DNA from 3 places in the Streptomyces sp. NPDC031265 genome. Region 2 is predicted to be linked to each of the others. Evidence: riboswitches for the same ligand, from Rfam matches in the RefSeq annotation. Region 2 holds a riboswitch; each other region holds the start of a gene.
What was found. A riboswitch is a leader RNA that binds a small molecule or an ion and turns the genes downstream of it on or off. The one in region 2 is predicted to bind cyclic di-AMP.
Positions count from the first base shown of each region.

Region 1 (5,268 bases), on a different contig from region 2:
ACCGCCCCGGCCAGCAGGTCGTGGCCGTCGAGATCTTCCTCGCCGCCCCGCTGGACGCCGAGCCGACGGGCCTGGACGGCGTCGCCACGATCATGGCGCGCGCGTTCTCCGAGGGCACCGACAAGCGCTCCGCCGAGGAGTTCGCCGCCGACCTGGAGCGCTGCGGCGCCACCCTGGACGCGCACGCGGACCACCCGGGCGTGCGGGTCTCCCTGGAGGTGCCGGTCTCCCGGCTGGCCAAGGCGCTCGGCCTGCTCGCGGAGGCGCTGCGCGCCCCCGCGTTCGCCGACGCGGAGGTCGACCGGCTGGTCCGCAACCGCCTGGACGAGATCCCGCACGAGCTGGCCAACCCGGCCCGGCGCGCCGCCCAGCAGCTCTCCAGGGAGCTCTTCCCGGCCACCGCGCGCATGTCGCGCCCGCGCCAGGGCACCGAGGAGACCGTCACGCGGATCGACACGGGGGCGGTGCGGGCCTTCTACGAGGCGTACGTACGCCCGGCGGCGGCCACCGCCGTGATCGTGGGCGACCTGGGCGCCACCGACCTGGACGCGATCCTGGCGGACACCCTGGGCGCCTGGACCGGCACCCCGGCCGAGGAGCGCCCGATGCCCCCGGTCACCGCCGACGACACCGGCCGCGTGGTCATCGTCGACCGGCCCGGCGCCGTCCAGACGCAGTTGCTGATCGGCCGGATCGGCCCGGACCGCCACGACCGCGTCTGGCCCGCCCAGGTCCTCGGGACGTACTGCCTGGGCGGCACGCTCACCTCCCGCCTGGACCGCGTCCTGCGCGAGGAGAAGGGCTACACGTACGGAGTGCGTGCGTACGGTCAGGTGCTGCGCTCCGGCGCGGAGGGCACCGGCGCGGCCATGCTCGCCATCAGCGGCTCGGTCGACACGCCCAACACCGGCCCGGCCCTCGACGACCTGTGGACGGTGCTGCGCAAGCTCGCCGCCGAGGGGCTGACGGACGCCGAGCGGGAGACCGCCGTGCAGAACCTGGTGGGCGTGGCCCCGCTCAAGTACGAGACGGCGGCCGCCGTCGCCGGGACGCTGGCCGACCAGGTCGAGCAGCACCTCCCGGACGACTTCCAGGCGCAGTTGTACGCGCTGCTGGCCGACACGGGCACCGTGGAGGCCACCGCGGCGGTCGTCAGCGCCTTCCCGGTGGACCGTCTGGTGACCGTCCTCGTCGGGGACGCGGCGCAGATCGAGGAGCCCGTCAAGGCGCTCGGCATCGGTGAAGTCACCGTCGTCGCGGGCTGATTGAGCGGACCGGCGCGCGCGGACGCGTGCGCGGGAGGAGGACCCCGGTGGCCGATGTGCCGCCGGGGTCCTCCTGTATGTCCGATTTGTTGGGGAGGTTGCCTGTCTGTCATGTGGCGTGTGCAACAAAAAGACGTGTCTGTTTGGTGATTGAAAGATCAGCCGTCTAGCGTCGGTCGCGCTGTCCGTCACCATCCGTCGCAGTCGCGGCACCGGACAGCGATCGCCGAGTCCCCAACTGGCGCGAGCCAGGGGAGCCGGGGACCCACTCAGTCCCTGGGGTGAATCGGACGCCTCCGCCCGCGGAGGAGCCCGTAGGAGACCTTCCAGCTCCGAACCCGTCAGCTAACCCGGTAGGCGAGATGGAAGGAAAGGACACCGCCCCTTCATGGCGTTCACCCGTGCCACCGGGAAGCACCGTCGTCCGAGCGCCATGTCGCGCAAGAGCGCGAACATAGCGGGCATCGCCACTCTCGCCACCGCCGGAGTCGTGGGCACCCTCGCCTCCCCGGCCCTGGCCGCCGAGACCTCGGCGCCCGCCGCGGCCTCCGTCGAGGACACCGGCATCACCCAGGCGATCGCGGTCGGCGACTCCCTCGCCGACCGCATCGACGCCCAGGCAGCCGCCCAGAAGCACGCCGCCGACAAGGCCCGCGCCGCCGCCGAGGCGAAGCGCAAGGCCGAGGCGAAGGCCAAGGAGGAGCGCGCCGCCAAGGAGCGCGCCGCCCGCGAGGCCGAGCGCAAGCGCCTCAACTCCTTCGTCGCCCCGATCGACGGCAGTTACGTCTCCACCGGCTACAAGACCGGCGGCTCGATCTGGTCCTCCGGCAGCCACACCGGCATCGACTTCCACGCGGGCGAGGGCACCTCGGTGCACGCCGTCGGCCTGGGCACCGTCGTCGAGGCGGGCTGGGGCGGTGCCTACGGCAACAACATCGTCATCCGCATGAACGACGGCACGTACACGCAGTACGGCCACCTGTCGTCCATCGGCGTCTCCGTCGGCCAGCGCGTCGAGCCGGGCCAGCAGATCGGCATCTCCGGCGACACCGGCAACACCACCGGCCCGCACCTCCACTTCGAGGCCCGCACGGGCCCGTCGTACGGCTCGGACATCGATCCGATCGCGTATCTGCGCTCGCACGGCGTCAACGTCTGACGCGGCCGTCCCCGCACCTCCACCGAAGCCCCCGGCGTCCGCGCCGGGGGCTTCGGCGTCGCCGTCGGGCGAGCCGGGAGCCGTCCGTGGCCAAAAGATATGCATTGCATACGGCATGTCACCGGGAATTAACAACCGCTCGAATAGAGTCACCGAACAGGCGTCGATCGACCGCGTTTCGCGGGGATTAAGGCGGAGGTTCGGTCATGCGCATTCCAGCGCAATCGGTATGCACGGCAATCCGCGACGACATCGTCGCGGGACTCTTCGCGCGCGGCAGCCGGCTCACCGAGGAAGTGCTCGCCCGGCGGTACGGGGTCTCGCGCGTCCCGGTCCGCGAGGCGCTGCGCACGCTGGAGTCCGAGGGGTTCGTCACCACGCGCCGGCACGCCGGGGCCTGTGTCGCCGAGCCGACCGAGCAGGAGGCCGCCGACCTGCTCGAACTGCGCGCGATGCTGGAGCCGCTGGCCGCCTCGCGGGCGGCCGCCCGGCGCACCGAGGCCCATCTCAAGGTGCTGCGCGGCCTGGTCAGGCTGGGCCAGGACCGCATCCGGCGGGCCCAGGGCGAGGATCTGCGCTCGCTGGGCGGCTGGTTCCACGAGACGCTGGCCCAGGCCTCCGGCAGTCCCGGCCTCATCTCGCTGCTCACCCAGCTGCGGCACAAGATCGCCTGGATGTACGTGGTGGAGCAGCCCGCGCTGCCCGTCGAGTGCTGGGCGGAGCACGGGGCGATCGTGGACGCGCTGGCGCGCGGCAACGCCGAGCGGGCCAGATCGCTGGCCGCCCACCACGCCGACCGCGCGTTTTCCGCCTATCGCCTGCGGCACCCGGTGGACGTGAGGACTTCGCAACATGCAGTAAACACCGCGAGCGCCCGCGCTTAACGGGGTCGCCGTATACAAAGGGAGTGATTCGGCGGGGTTCTTCCGCGCTGCCCGAAATCGCCGCCGGAAATCAGCGGCGCGGGTAAGAGGTTCGCGCGACCCGTACCACTCGCTTAAAACGAAAGGAGCCGCGGACCCTGAATTCAGGGTCCGCGGCTCCGTTTCGCGAAGTGCGGTGACGCGCCGGCCCGGGCCGGGTTCGGCCGACCGGGTGCGGTCAGACGGTCTCGGGGAGCTCCTCAAGGCCCGCCTCGACCAGCTTCGCCAGACGGTCCAGGGCCGCCTCGGCGCCCTCCGCCTCGGAAGCCAGCACGATCTCCTCGCCGCCCTGCGCACCCAGGCCGAGCACCGCGAGCATGGAGGCGGCGTTGACCGGGTTGCCGTCGGCCTTGGCGATCGTCACGGGGACGCCGGAGGCCGTGGCGGCGCGGACGAAGATGGAAGCGGGGCGGGCGTGCAGGCCCTCGGCCCAGCCGACATTGACGCGGCGCTCAGCCATGGTGATGCCCTTCGAAATCTCTGACGGTTGTCTAGACCAGTCTCTCATGTCCTGCGCAGTGCTCGTGCCGACGTCGGTCCCGGATCCGGCGGCCCTTCGGCCCTGGCCGCCCTCTCCACCTTGCCCCCTACCTTGACCTGACCGCAGCGGCCCCGCGACCCGTAGGCTGCCCGTATGCAGGCTCCGCAGGAGAAGACGCAGGACCCCGCGTACCCGGCCCACTGGGAGGCCGACGTCGTGCTGCGCGACGGGGGGACCGCGCGGATCAGGCCCATCACGACCGACGACGCGGAGCGGCTCGTCTCGTTCTACGAGCAGGTGTCGGACGAGTCCAAGTACTACCGCTTCTTCGCGCCCTACCCCCGGCTGTCGGCGAAGGACGTGCACCGCTTCACCCATCACGACTACGTGGACCGCGTCGGGCTCGCGGCGACGGTGGGCGGCGAGTTCATCGCGACCGTCCGCTACGACCGGATCAACGCGCAGGGCAGGCCCGCCTCGGCGCCGGCCGACGAGGCCGAGGTGGCGTTCCTGGTCCAGGACGCCCACCAGGGGCGCGGGGTCGCCTCCGCACTGCTCGAACACGTCGCGGCGGTCGCGCGCGAGCGGGGGATCCGGCGGTTCGCGGCGGAGGTGCTGCCCGCCAACAACAAGATGATCAAGGTGTTCACGGACGCGGGCTACCAGCAGAAGCGTTCCTTCGAGGACGGCTCGGTCCATCTCACGCTCGATCTGGAGCCGACCGCCGAGTCGCTGGCCGTGCAGCGCGCCCGAGAGCAGCGCGCGGAGTCGCGCTCGGTGCAGCGGCTGCTCGCCCCCGGCTCGGTGGCCGTGATCGGCACCGGCCGCGCGCCGGGCGGCGTGGGGCGCACGGTGCTGCGCAACCTGCTGGGCGCGGGGTTCACCGGGCGTGCGTACGCGGTCAACCGGGCCTTCCCCGAGGGCGGTTCGGAGGTCGACGGCGTCCGGGCGGTCCGTTCGCTCGGCGAGATCGCGGAGCAGGTCGACCTCGCGGTCGTCGCGGTCCCGGCCGAACGGGTGCCGGAGGCGGTCGCGGAGTGCGGCGAGCACGGGGTGCAGGGGCTGGTCGTCCTCTCCGCCGGTTACGCCGAGAGCGGCGCGGCCGGGCGCGAACGCCAGCGCGAACTGCTGCGCCAGGTGCGGTCGTACGGGATGCGGCTGATCGGGCCGAACGCGTTCGGCGTCATCAACACCGCGCCCGGGACGCGCCTGAACGCCTCGCTGGCGCCGGATCCGCCGCAGCGGGGCCGGATCGGACTGTTCACCCAGTCGGGAGCGATCGGGATCGCGCTCCTCTCGGGCCTGCACCGGCGGGGCGCGGGCCTGTCGACGTTCATCTCGTCCGGCAACCGGGCGGACGTCTCGGGCAACGACATCCTCCAGTACTGGTACGAGGACGCGGACACGGACGTGGTCCTGCTGTACCTCGAATCCATCGGC
Region 1 covers NZ_JBVIHM010000005.1:166,062-171,329, forward strand. The annotation lists gene ACZ499_RS10905 (M16 family metallopeptidase) at 1-1,265, shown strand, start outside; cyclic di-AMP (ydaO/yuaA leader) riboswitch at 1,480-1,640, shown strand; gene ACZ499_RS10910 (M23 family metallopeptidase) at 1,654-2,424, shown strand; gene ACZ499_RS10915 (GntR family transcriptional regulator) at 2,631-3,308, shown strand; gene ACZ499_RS10920 (HPr family phosphocarrier protein) at 3,526-3,807, opposite strand; gene ACZ499_RS10925 (bifunctional acetate--CoA ligase family protein/GNAT family N-acetyltransferase) at 3,982-5,268, shown strand, end outside.
Region 1: linked by a shared signal. The riboswitch ahead of ACZ499_RS10910 (M23 family metallopeptidase) and the one ahead of ACZ499_RS27125 (LysM peptidoglycan-binding domain-containing protein) in region 2 are both predicted to bind cyclic di-AMP.

Region 2 (5,268 bases):
ACGCTCTCGACCCTGTCGTCGCGCAGGCACTCCCGCAGCACCCCCTGGCCGACCATGCCGGTCGCGCCGAAGAGGATCACCTTGATGGGCATGGACTCGCTCCCCGTCTGTTCTTGTGACCGTTCTTGTCACCGACCGGCGAAGTTCCGTGACGTCGAAGGGTGTTGAGGTCTGCGTATCACGTCCGGCGCCCCGTCGAGGCGGTTGGCGTCCGCGAAACCCGTTGTTGCACCTGCCCGGCGGGCGCTCAGGCGCGGTCGTCGGTGCGGAAGGTGACGTCCTTGCCGGAGAGCGTCGCGGTGAGTCCGTCGGGAGTCGTGGTGAGGGACTTGAGCGCCAGGCCGTCCGGGATGCCGTCGAGCTTCAGCTCACGCTCCAGCATGCCGGTCACGATCGTCCGCATCGCCTTCGGCAGGCCGTCGCCCACCTTCACGGACCGGAAGGCGAGCGCGTGGTCGCCCGCCATGTCGACCCGTGCACTCGCCGTGGCCTTGCCGACCAGCGGCAGGCTCGCGGTGGCCGCGACGCGCGGCTCCGCCTTCGTACTGTCCTGGCTGTAGCCGATCTCGACGCCGAGCGCGGCGGACAGGTCCTGGTAGGACACGAAGGCGGTGGCCTTGGCGGAGGCGGCGTGGGCCTCGGAGGCGTCCGATGAGCGGCGCAGACGGTCGAGCTCGACATTCAGCGTGGTGATCGGGAGCCTGCCGCCGTCGCGGCCCGCGGGGATGTCGGACGCTTCGATGTCGACGCGGTCGAGCGTTCCCCCGGCCAGCTGGGTCAGTACCGGAAAGCCGTGCACCTGCACGTGCGGCGCGGCCTTGAGCCCCTGGGCCTTCTGGAACGCGTCGGCCGTACGGTGTTCCGTCCAGGCGGCCGCGGCCCGGTCGCCCGCCACGCCCAGCCCGGCCAGGACGACCGCGGCGACGGCGTACTTCCGCCACCCCCGAAGCGCCCAGCCCGCCACAGCCCGCGGCCTCATGCGGAACCCTCGCGGAGTACGGGGTGCGCCGAGATCCCGCACGCGGCACGGAAGGCCCGCAGCAGCGGGGCGCGCAGCAGGTCGTCCGGTACGTCCTGGCGTGCGGCGACGGTGCTGACCAGGCCGGTCAAGGCCAGCTGCGCCCGGATCGCGCCCTCCAGGTCATCAGGGTCCGCGAAGGCGGCGAGGGTCTCGGTGCGGTGGTCGCCCAGATCCCCCATGCCCTCCACTCCGGCGAGCGCGCCGGGCAGCACCGGCAGCCCGGAGTTGAAGAGCAGGGCGAGCCGGGAGCGGTGGCGCAGCGCCAGGTCGACCAGATCGGCCGAGGCCCGCCGGTGCCGCTCGGGGCCGTCCGGCAGGGCGCTCCAGGTGGCGCGCAGGGCGGCGAACTCGGTCAGCGGCCCGATGAGCGTCGCCGCGAGCAGCCGCTCCTTGGAGGGGAACCGGTGCAACAGCCCGGTCTTGGAGTAGCCGACCCGGTCCGCGATCTCCTGCACCGAGGTGCCGAGGTAGCCCTGCGCGGTGAAGAGCTCGGCGGCGGCTTCGACGATCTCGGCGTCGAGCTCGGCGCGCGTCGGGCGTGGCATGACGGTCCTCCCCTGAGCCTGGTCGGCTCACCGTAACAGACCATCTGGTCCATGATGGACCAGATGGTCTGCCACCCCGGCCGTCCCCTCCTCAGTAGTCGACCGGGGGCCGCCGTCGACCGTCGGCCGCCGTCAGTACGCGCCGTTCACGTTGTCGATCGAGCCGTATGTGTTGGCCGCGTAGTTGCACGCGGCGACGATGTTGGCGACGGGGTCGTAGCTGTCCGTCGACGTGCCGGCGACGTGGAAGGCCTGGAAGGTGGGGTCGATGACCTGGAGGAGGCCCTTGGAGGGCGTGCCGGCCACGGCGTTGGAGTCCCAGTTGTTGATGGCCAGCGGGTTGCCCGACGACTCGCGCATGATGTTGCGGTAGATGCCGTCGTAGGAGCCGGGGATGCCGTGCTGGGCCATGATGTCCAGGGACTGCCGGATCCAGCCGTCCAGGTTGTCGGAGTACGTCGCCGTCTTCGCCACGGCGGCGGTCGCCTGCTGGGGCAGCGTGGTCGTACGGGCCGAACGGTCGGCCCGGGCCGAGGTGGCCGTACGGTCGGCGGACGCCGCCGGAGCCTTCGCCTTCTTGCCCACCGCCAGTTCGAGGCCGGGGTGGATCAGGGCCGGGTTGCCGCCGATGGCCTGGCGGTTGTCCTGGTACAGCTTCTTCCAGCCGCCGCTGACGTCGAGGTCCTGGGCGATCTTGGAGAGGCAGTCCCCGGCGACGACGGAGTAGGTCGTCGCAGCGGCCTTCTTCGCCACGATCGGCTTGGCGGACACCGCGCCCTTCGCGGCGGCCGCGACGGCGGGCGCGGACTTCGCGGCGGTGCCGGAGTGCGGCGCCGCCGAAGGCGCGGCACCGGCGCCGGTCGCGCCGAGCACCGGAATGATGAGCGCGGCGCCGCCCGTACCCGCGGCGGCGATGCCCCGGGTCAGGGTGCGGGACTTGGGGCGGCGGTGCTTACCCGTAGCGGGCATGGCGAATTCCTCTCCTTCGCCTGCGAGGTGAGCTGTCGGGTTCGGGCGAGAGCTGCCCGGCCGCGGCGCACGCGGCTTCACCCCGAGCCGTTCCGTCTCCGGATTCGGCGGCCTACCTGGTTTCCCCGCTCCTGCCATTTCGTGTGTGGGGGGTTTCCGGACAGCGGCAGGATTCGGCGGTCCATCCGGATTTGACGGTGACCGTAAACGAATAGGACTGGCCGAAACAAGACCTCAATTCACCACGGCAGCCGCGAGAAAGATCCACCACGGGCGGGAAATGCGGGCCCCTGCCTCCCCGCACCCCCAACTCGCCCCGCGCGGAACGGAATGCGCGCGTCACGGGGGGCCCGCCGACAAGGGGCCGCGTGACCCATTTCACTCCTTGCGTCGGTAATAGCAATTACACCGACAGCACCCAAACGAAATCTTAAGCCGCCCTATCATTCCCAATGAATAGATTGGCGACATAGGAGGGAAACTGCCCCTCTGGGGTTCATTTCGGACATCGAGAGAGGGGCTCGGCAGCCTCAGCTCGGGGACCCGAGCAGCTCCATCTCCTCGTCCGTGAGCCGCAGCGCGCCCGCGGCGACGTTCTCCACCAGGTGTTCCGGGTTGCCGGTGCCGGGGATGGCCAGCACGTGCTCGCCCTGCCGCAGCGTCCACGCGAGGCGGACCTGTGCGGACGTCACCCTGTGAGCGCGGGCGACCGCGAGGACCGCCTCGCTGTCCGTGCCGCCTCCCTGTCCCGCACCGCTCTCGCGCCCCTCCCCGGCGATGGCGAAGAACGGGACGAACGCGATGCCCTGCTCCCCGCAGAGCCGCAGCACTTCGTCGGAGCCCGTACGCCGGCTGTCCAGGCCGTACCGGTTCTGCACACAGACCACCGGCGCGATGGCCTGGGCCTCCGCGAGGTGCTCGGGGGCGATGTTGGAGATGCCCAGGTGGCGGATGAGCCCGGCGTCGCGCAGCTCGGCCAGTGCGCCGAAGTGCTCGGCGAGCGAACCCGGCCCGTTGAGGCGCAGGTTGACCACATCGAGGTGGTCGCGGCCGAGCTGGCGCAGGTTCTCCTCGACCTGGCCGCGCAGCTGCTCCGGCGTGGCCCAGGACAGCCACTCGCCCGACGCGTCGCGCCCCGGACCGACCTTGGTGACGATGACCAGATCGTCCGGGTAGGGCGCCAGCGCCCGGTTGATGAGTTCGTTGGCGGACCGGAGCCGGGAGAAGTAGAAGGCCGCGGTGTCGATGTGATTGACGCCGAGTTCGACCGCGCGCCGCAGCACGCCGATGGACCGCTCGCGGTCGCTGGGCGTGCCGAGGTCGAACGCGGCGCTGCCGGTGAGGCGCATCGCGCCGAATCCCAGCCGGTTGACCGACAGGTCACCGAGTTTCCAGGCGCCCGCGGCCGCCGCGTTGATCGTCTCCGTAGTCATGATCGCAGTCTGCCATCCGCGCTCGCGTCGCTGAAACGACCGAACTCCATCGCCTCATGGGAGAAGTACGGCCGGAAAGCACCCGTCGCATTTGAGCCCTCTCGGCCGCGTTGCCGCGAATCCACGCGGTGCTGCAAACGATCAGACAGGATTGCCCGGAAAGGCAACGGGCAATGAAAACGCGGTATTCCGAAGCCGAAACGACCACCACTGGGGGGACAGTTAAATGCACGAGAGACGGAGACTGAGCCGAAGAAGCGTATTACGGACGGGGCTGGGTGCAGGGGGGCTGGCCATGGCGGCGAATCTGCTGCCCGTTCCCGGGTTGCGTTCCGGCCCCGTCTGGGCCGAATCGCTCGGCACCGCCCACACACCCGTCGCCGGCGTCTCCTTTCCCGAATGGGCCCGCTTCGCCCGCATCGCGGACGGCACCTTCGACGACGACGCCGACCCGAACCTCGACATGAAGCCGGTGATCGCCGGACTCAAGGCGCAGAACGTGAGCGTCATCGAGGTCGACACCATCTTGTCGAACTGGCTGACGGACCAGCAGTTCACCGAGCACATGGGCAAGGTCAGGAGCTTTGTGCAGCTGGCGCACGCCGCCGGGATCCGGGTGGTCATGTACTACCCGTCGATGGAGCTCATCAGCGCGGGCGGCGAGAAGGGCCCGTCGTTCTACAAGAACAGCGACGGCAAGGACCGGGTCCAGCGCGGCCTCGACGGCAAACCCAACGTCTTCTACGGCAGCCTGGTCGTCTGGGTCGACCCGGGAGACGAGAGCTGCTGGCTGAGCCCCAACTCGCCCTGGCGGGACTACTACCTGACCCGCGTCAAGGCGCTCGCCGCCACCCGCCTCGACGCGATCTGGCCGGACGTGCCGATCTATTTCGACGGCGCGCTGAGCTGGTGCGACACCTCGACCTGGGCGACCGCAGCGTTCAAGGCCGACACCGGCCTCAGTATGCCCGTCAAGGCCGACTTCACGAACCTCACCTTCCGGCGCTACGTCGAGTGGCGCCACCGCAACCTGCTCCAGTGGCAGCTCGACATCGCCGCCGCGGGGCGCTCCGTCAACCCCGACCTGGTCACGTTCGTGGAGACCGTGACCATGGACTACCAGTACTCCACCCTGGTCGGTCTCGACGGAGCCTATCTACGCAAGGCCGAGGGCGTCAGCCATGTATGGGAGGTGGACATCCTCGGCGACTACGACGGGATGCGCCACGCCACGGCGACCGACTGGACGTGTCTGATCTCGATGTACAAATACGCGCGCGCCGCCAGCGGGACCAAGCCC
Region 2 covers NZ_JBVIHM010000020.1:117,306-122,573, forward strand. The annotation lists gene ACZ499_RS27110 (Rossmann-fold NAD(P)-binding domain-containing protein) at 1-92, opposite strand, end outside; gene ACZ499_RS27115 (LmeA family phospholipid-binding protein) at 248-979, opposite strand; gene ACZ499_RS27120 (TetR/AcrR family transcriptional regulator) at 976-1,566, opposite strand; gene ACZ499_RS27125 (LysM peptidoglycan-binding domain-containing protein) at 1,699-2,535, opposite strand; cyclic di-AMP (ydaO/yuaA leader) riboswitch at 2,540-2,724, opposite strand; gene ACZ499_RS27130 (aldo/keto reductase) at 3,066-3,968, opposite strand; gene ACZ499_RS27135 (hypothetical protein) at 4,264-5,268, shown strand, end outside.

Region 3 (5,268 bases), on a different contig from region 2:
GGTGCACGACCTGCTCTTCACCCGCGTGGCCGAGCTGCCGTCCGCCTGACGGCCGACCCCACGCACCGTCGCGGATTGTCCGTACCCCTCGTTAGGGTCGTCTGGTGTCGTCCGAGTCGCTTCCGCAACGCCAGCCGCCGGGCCCGCTCCAGCCCGTCCCGGAGCGCGGCGCCGAGCCGCGGTTCGACGCCGTGCCGGAGCGCGCCAAGTGGCGCTACCGGCCGCGGCGCGACTTCTGGCGCTCCAAGGCCGTCCGGGCCGGCGCGCTGATCACCCTGCTCGCCCTGTGCGGTCTGGTCATCCTCGCGATCGTGCGGGAGCAGACCGGCACCGAGGGGTTCCTGGTGGGGCTCGCGCTGGCCGTGCTGCCCGTGCCGCTGCTCGGCACCGCGTTCCGCTGGCTCGACCGGGTGGATCCGGGCCCGTGGCGCAACCTGCTGTTCGCCTTCGCCTGGGGCGCGTGCGCCGCCGCGCTGGTGGCGATCATCGCCAACTCGTTCGCGACCAAGTGGATAGCCACCGCGACCGCCGACCCGTCCTCCGCCGACCACCTCGGTGCGACCGTCATCGCGCCCATCGTCGAGGAGAGCGCCAAGGCGGCGGCCGTGCTGCTGCTCTTCCTGTTCCGAAGAAGGGACTTCAAGGGGATAGTCGACGGCGTCGTCGTCGCGGGCTTCACCGCGACCGGCTTCGCCTTCACCGAGAACATCCTCTATCTGGGCAACGCCTTCGGCGAGGACCAGGTCAGCCACACCGCGGGCCTCTCCTCGACGACCGCGGCGACGTTCTTCGTACGGATCGTGATGTCGCCGTTCGCGCACCCGCTGTTCACGGTGTGCACCGGCATCGGCTTCGGGGCGGCGGCGCTCGCGGCGCCGGGCCGCCGCTGGCGGCGCATCGGCCTGCCGCTGCTAGGCCTGCTGTCCGCGATGGGGATGCACGCGCTGTGGAACGGCTCGTCGTCGTTCGGGACGTACGGCTTCTACCTCGTCTACGCCGCGTTCATGGTCCCCGTCTTCGGCCTGCTCACCTGGCTGGCGGTCTGGAGCCGCCAGCGGGAGCTGCGCACGGTCGCGGCCGAGCTGCCCGCGTACGCGGCGGCGGGCTGGCTGGGCGCCGCCGAACCGCTCGCGCTCTCCTCGATGCGGGCCCGCTCGATGGCCCGGGACTTCGCGCACCGCACCTACGGGGGCAGGCGGGCGGCGCGGACGGTCGCAGAGTACGAGGCGTTCGCGACGGCCCTCGCGTTCCTGCGCCGCCGGGCCCGCCGCGCCCAGGCCGGCCCGGACTTCACGGCCCGCGAGCAGGAGCTGCTGCACCACCTGTGGGAGCGCAGGGAGGTGGCCGGGCCCGCGCTGCACTACGCGGCGGGCGCGGCGGGCCGCATCTGGATCCCGGCCCAGCCGTACCCGTACGGACACCAGGCGCCGTACGGACAGCAGACTCCTTACGGACAGCAGACTCCTTACGGGTACAACCAGTCCTCCCCGTACAACCCCTATCTGCGCTGAAAGCGCTGGAAGCGCTGGAAGCCCCGGGCTCGCCGGGAGCTACGCCGAGGCGGTCTTGAGCTCGCTCAGCTCCGCGTCCGTGAGCTCCAGGTCCGCGACCGCGAGGAGCGCGGGCAGCTGCTCGACCGTACGGGCCGAGGCGATCGGGGCGACCACGGTCGGCTGGGCGGCGAGCCAGGCGAGCGCGACGCTCGCGGGCTCGGCGCCGTGCGCCTGCGCGACGCGGTCGAGCGCGGCCAGCACCTTCGCGCCCCGGTCGGTCTCCAGGTGCTTGGCGGCGCTCCCGGCCCGCGCGCTCTGCACGTTGTGGCCCGGGCGGTACTTGCCGGTGAGGAACCCGGCGGCGAGCGAGAAGTAGGGGACCGCGGCCAGGCCCGAGCGGGCGGCGGTGTCCTGGAGGCGGCCCTCGTAGGTGCCGCGCGAGACCAGGTTGTAGTGCGGCTGGAGGGCGACGTACTTGGCCAGGCCCTCGCGGTCGGAGAAGTCCAGCGAGTCCCGGAGCCGCTCCGGGGAGATGTTGGAGGCGGCGACGGCGCGCACCTTGCCGTCCTGAACCAGCTGGTCGAGGGCGGTGACGATCTCCTCGACCGGGACGGACTCGTCGTCGAAGTGCGTGTAGTACAGGTCGATGTAGTCGGTGCCCAGCCGGCGCAGCGAGGCCTCGGCGGCTGCCTTGATGGTGGGGGCCGCGAGCCCCTTGAACCCGGGGTGCGCGCCCACCTTCGTGGCGACGACGACGTCCGCGCGGTTGCCGCGCGCCGCCAGCCACTTGCCGATGATCTTCTCGGACTCGCCGCCCTCGTTGCCGGGGATCCAGGACGAGTACGTGTCGGCCGTGTCCACGAAGTTGCCGCCCGCCTCGGTGTACGCGTCGAGCACCGCGAACGACGCGGCCTCGTCGGCGGTCCAGCCGAAGACGTTGCCGCCGAGGGCGAGCGGGAAGACGGAGAGGTCGGAGGCGCCCAGGGGGCGCAGAGAGGTCATAGAGGGTGAACGGGCGGGCGGTGCGCGGCTATTCCGCGCCCCCACCTGCGCCCCCTTCTGGGCATCCGCCCACGCCTCCGCCCACGCCTCCGCCCACGGCGAGCACGCCCTACGGGTTGAGGCCCTTCGACTGCAGCCACGCCATCGGGTCGATGCCCGTGCCGCCCGGGGTGTGCACCTCCAGGTGCAGATGCGGGCCCGTCACGTTGCCGGTGGCGCCGACGCGGCCGATCGTCTCGCCGGTCGTCACCTTCTGGCCCGCGCTGACCGCGATCGAGGACTGGTGGCAGTACCAGAGCTCCGAGCCGTCCTCCAGCTCGATGACCGTGCGGTAGCCGTACGAGCCGGACCAGCCCGCCGACTTGACCGTGCCGCCGTGTATCGCCTTGAGCGGGGTGCCGGTGGGAGCGGCGAAGTCGAGGCCGGTGTGGTGGCCGGAGGACCACATCGAGCCGGCCTCGCCGAACGTCGAGGTGATCGTGTACGAGGCGACCGGGAGCGAGAAGCTCTTGGCGAGCTCGGCCAGGCGCTCCTCCTCCGCCTTCTTCGCGGCGGCCTCCTCGGCGGCCTTCTTCGCGGCCGCCGCCTTCTGCGCCGCGGCGCTCTGGGCGGCCTTCGCCTCGGCCGCCGCCTGCTGGGACGCGGCCTTCTCGGCGACCGCCTTCGCCTCGGCCTCGGCGTCGTTCTGCTGCTGCTCGGCCTGCTGGAGGATACGGGCGCGCAGGGCCTCGCCGGCGCCGGTGGCGCCCTGCTCGGCGTCGGCCCGGGAGACGCCCGCCATGGTGAGGGGGGCGCTCGCGACGGCTCTGTCGGCCTGGGCGGCCGGGGAGGCGTCGGGCTTCTCGTCGCCCGCGATGTCGGAGATCAGCGTGCCCACGCCCGGCAGGGACTTGACGTCGGGGAGGTTGTCCGCGACCGAGTCGGGCAGGGATATGGAGACCGGCGGCTTGCTCTGCGCGCTGGCCATGCCGCCCGCGCCGACGGCCGCGATGACGCCTACGCCGAGGACGGTGGAGCTGCGGGCGAGCCCGCCGCGCTGCTTGGCGACGCGGTGCCGGCCGCGCACGGAGGCGACCGATTCCTCGGTGGGGTTCCACTCCTCCCACACCTCGGTGTCACCGGGCGCGGTCCCGTACAGGGAGACAGGGGGAACCGGCTGGGTGCCGAGGGCAGGCTCGTTGGACGCCACGGGGGCGCTCCTTTCCTTCCTTCTCGCCTACCGGGTTAGCTGACGGGTTCGGAGCAGGAAGGTCTCCTACGGGCACCTCTTCGAAGGTACAAAGGTGCCCGATTCACCCCAAGTTGGTGGTTCCCCGGTTCCCTTTCGGGATTCGGCGCGTGCGCACGGTGCCGCCTCTGCGACGGCTGGGACGACCGCGCTGCGTTATCGAACGTTAATAGACAGGGGGACCGGATTCCAAGCAGTTCCCCCTGATCGTCGGGGACAACAGTTGACGGTGTGTCAGTTGTTATGCACAGGGGGGTTGTTCGGCTACACAACGTCACGGCACCACGGGCATCGTCCGCCGCCGCTCCGGCTGCCGCACCCCCGGCCGCCCCACCGCGAGCAGCGCCATGTCGTCGTTCGCGCCCCCGCCCGTATGTCTGCGCACATCGTCGATCAGCGCGTCCAGGACCCCGTCGGGCCCCGGGAAGATGCGGCCGCGCAGCCGCTCGTGCGGGTCGTAGAAGACCCCCGGCGGCTCCACCGAGCGAGCCTCGGAGAGGCCGTCGGTGTAGAAGAGCAGCGTCGCCCCGGCCGGGAAGGGGTACGCGTCCGCCCGGTCCGGCCACACCCCCAGGTCCGCCATCCCCAGCGGCAGCGCGGGGTCGGACGGGGTGAGCGCGTCCAGGGCCCCGTCGGCGTGGAGCAGCAGCGGCTCGGGGTGGCCCCGGTTCACCAGCCGCACGGCCCCGGCGCCGCGCGGGATCTCGGCGAGCACGGCCGTGGTGAACCCCTCGACGGCGTCCAGGCCGTCGCGCCGGGTGCCCTCCCGGGTCAGCGCGCGCTCCAGGCGCCCGGCCACGGCCTCCAGGGTCGACTCCTGCTCGGCCGCCTCCCGGAACGCCCCGATGACCACGGCCACCGCCTCCACCGCCTCCAGGCCCTTGCCCCGCACGTCCCCGACGACCAGGCGCACCCCGTACGGCGTGTCCTGGACGGCGAAGAGGTCCCCGCCGATGAAGGCGCCGGCCTGGGCCGCCTCGTACCGCGCGGCCACCTGGAGGCCCCCGATGCGCTCGGCGGGCGTCGGCAGCACGGCGCGCTGGGCGGTCTCCGCGATGACCCGGGCCGAGGCGAGGCGTTCGCCGCTGCGGCGCAGCATGCGGTTGGTGAAGAGGGCGAGAACGCCGACGGTGGTGACGGTGAACAGCTCGCTGACCGCCTCGCCCGTGCTGGGGACGTCGTGCAGATACTCCGTGAGCAGCACCGCCCCGACCGCCGAGGCGCCCGCGACGGCGGTGCCGGCCGGCCCGAAGAACGGGGCCGCGATCAGCGGCGCGGCCGCGAAGAGGGCGGCGGCGGTCAGATCGGGCGGCGTCGCCGCGTCGAGAACGACCCCGGCGACCAGGAGCAGCGCGGGCAGGACGCGCACCAGGCCGAGGCGCCGGGAGCCCTCCCGGCCGCCGCCGTCCGATCGCTGCCGCACCTGTGGTCTCCTGCCCGTCCGCAGGGCCGCCGACGTTCCGCGCCCCACCCAGGGTGCCCGGCTCCGCCGCACGCGGCGAGCCCACCTCGGCCAACCGGGTGCGGCCTCAGTGCCGGTCGGCG
Region 3 covers NZ_JBVIHM010000001.1:18,908-24,175, forward strand. The annotation lists gene trmB (tRNA (guanosine(46)-N7)-methyltransferase TrmB) at 1-49, shown strand, start outside; gene ACZ499_RS00060 (PrsW family intramembrane metalloprotease) at 105-1,511, shown strand; gene ACZ499_RS00065 (aldo/keto reductase) at 1,551-2,495, opposite strand; gene ACZ499_RS00070 (M23 family metallopeptidase) at 2,605-3,684, opposite strand; cyclic di-AMP (ydaO/yuaA leader) riboswitch at 3,694-3,842, opposite strand; gene ACZ499_RS00075 (PP2C family protein-serine/threonine phosphatase) at 3,998-5,146, opposite strand; gene ACZ499_RS00080 (hypothetical protein) at 5,253-5,268, opposite strand, start outside.
Region 3: linked by a shared signal. The riboswitch ahead of ACZ499_RS00070 (M23 family metallopeptidase) and the one ahead of ACZ499_RS27125 (LysM peptidoglycan-binding domain-containing protein) in region 2 are both predicted to bind cyclic di-AMP.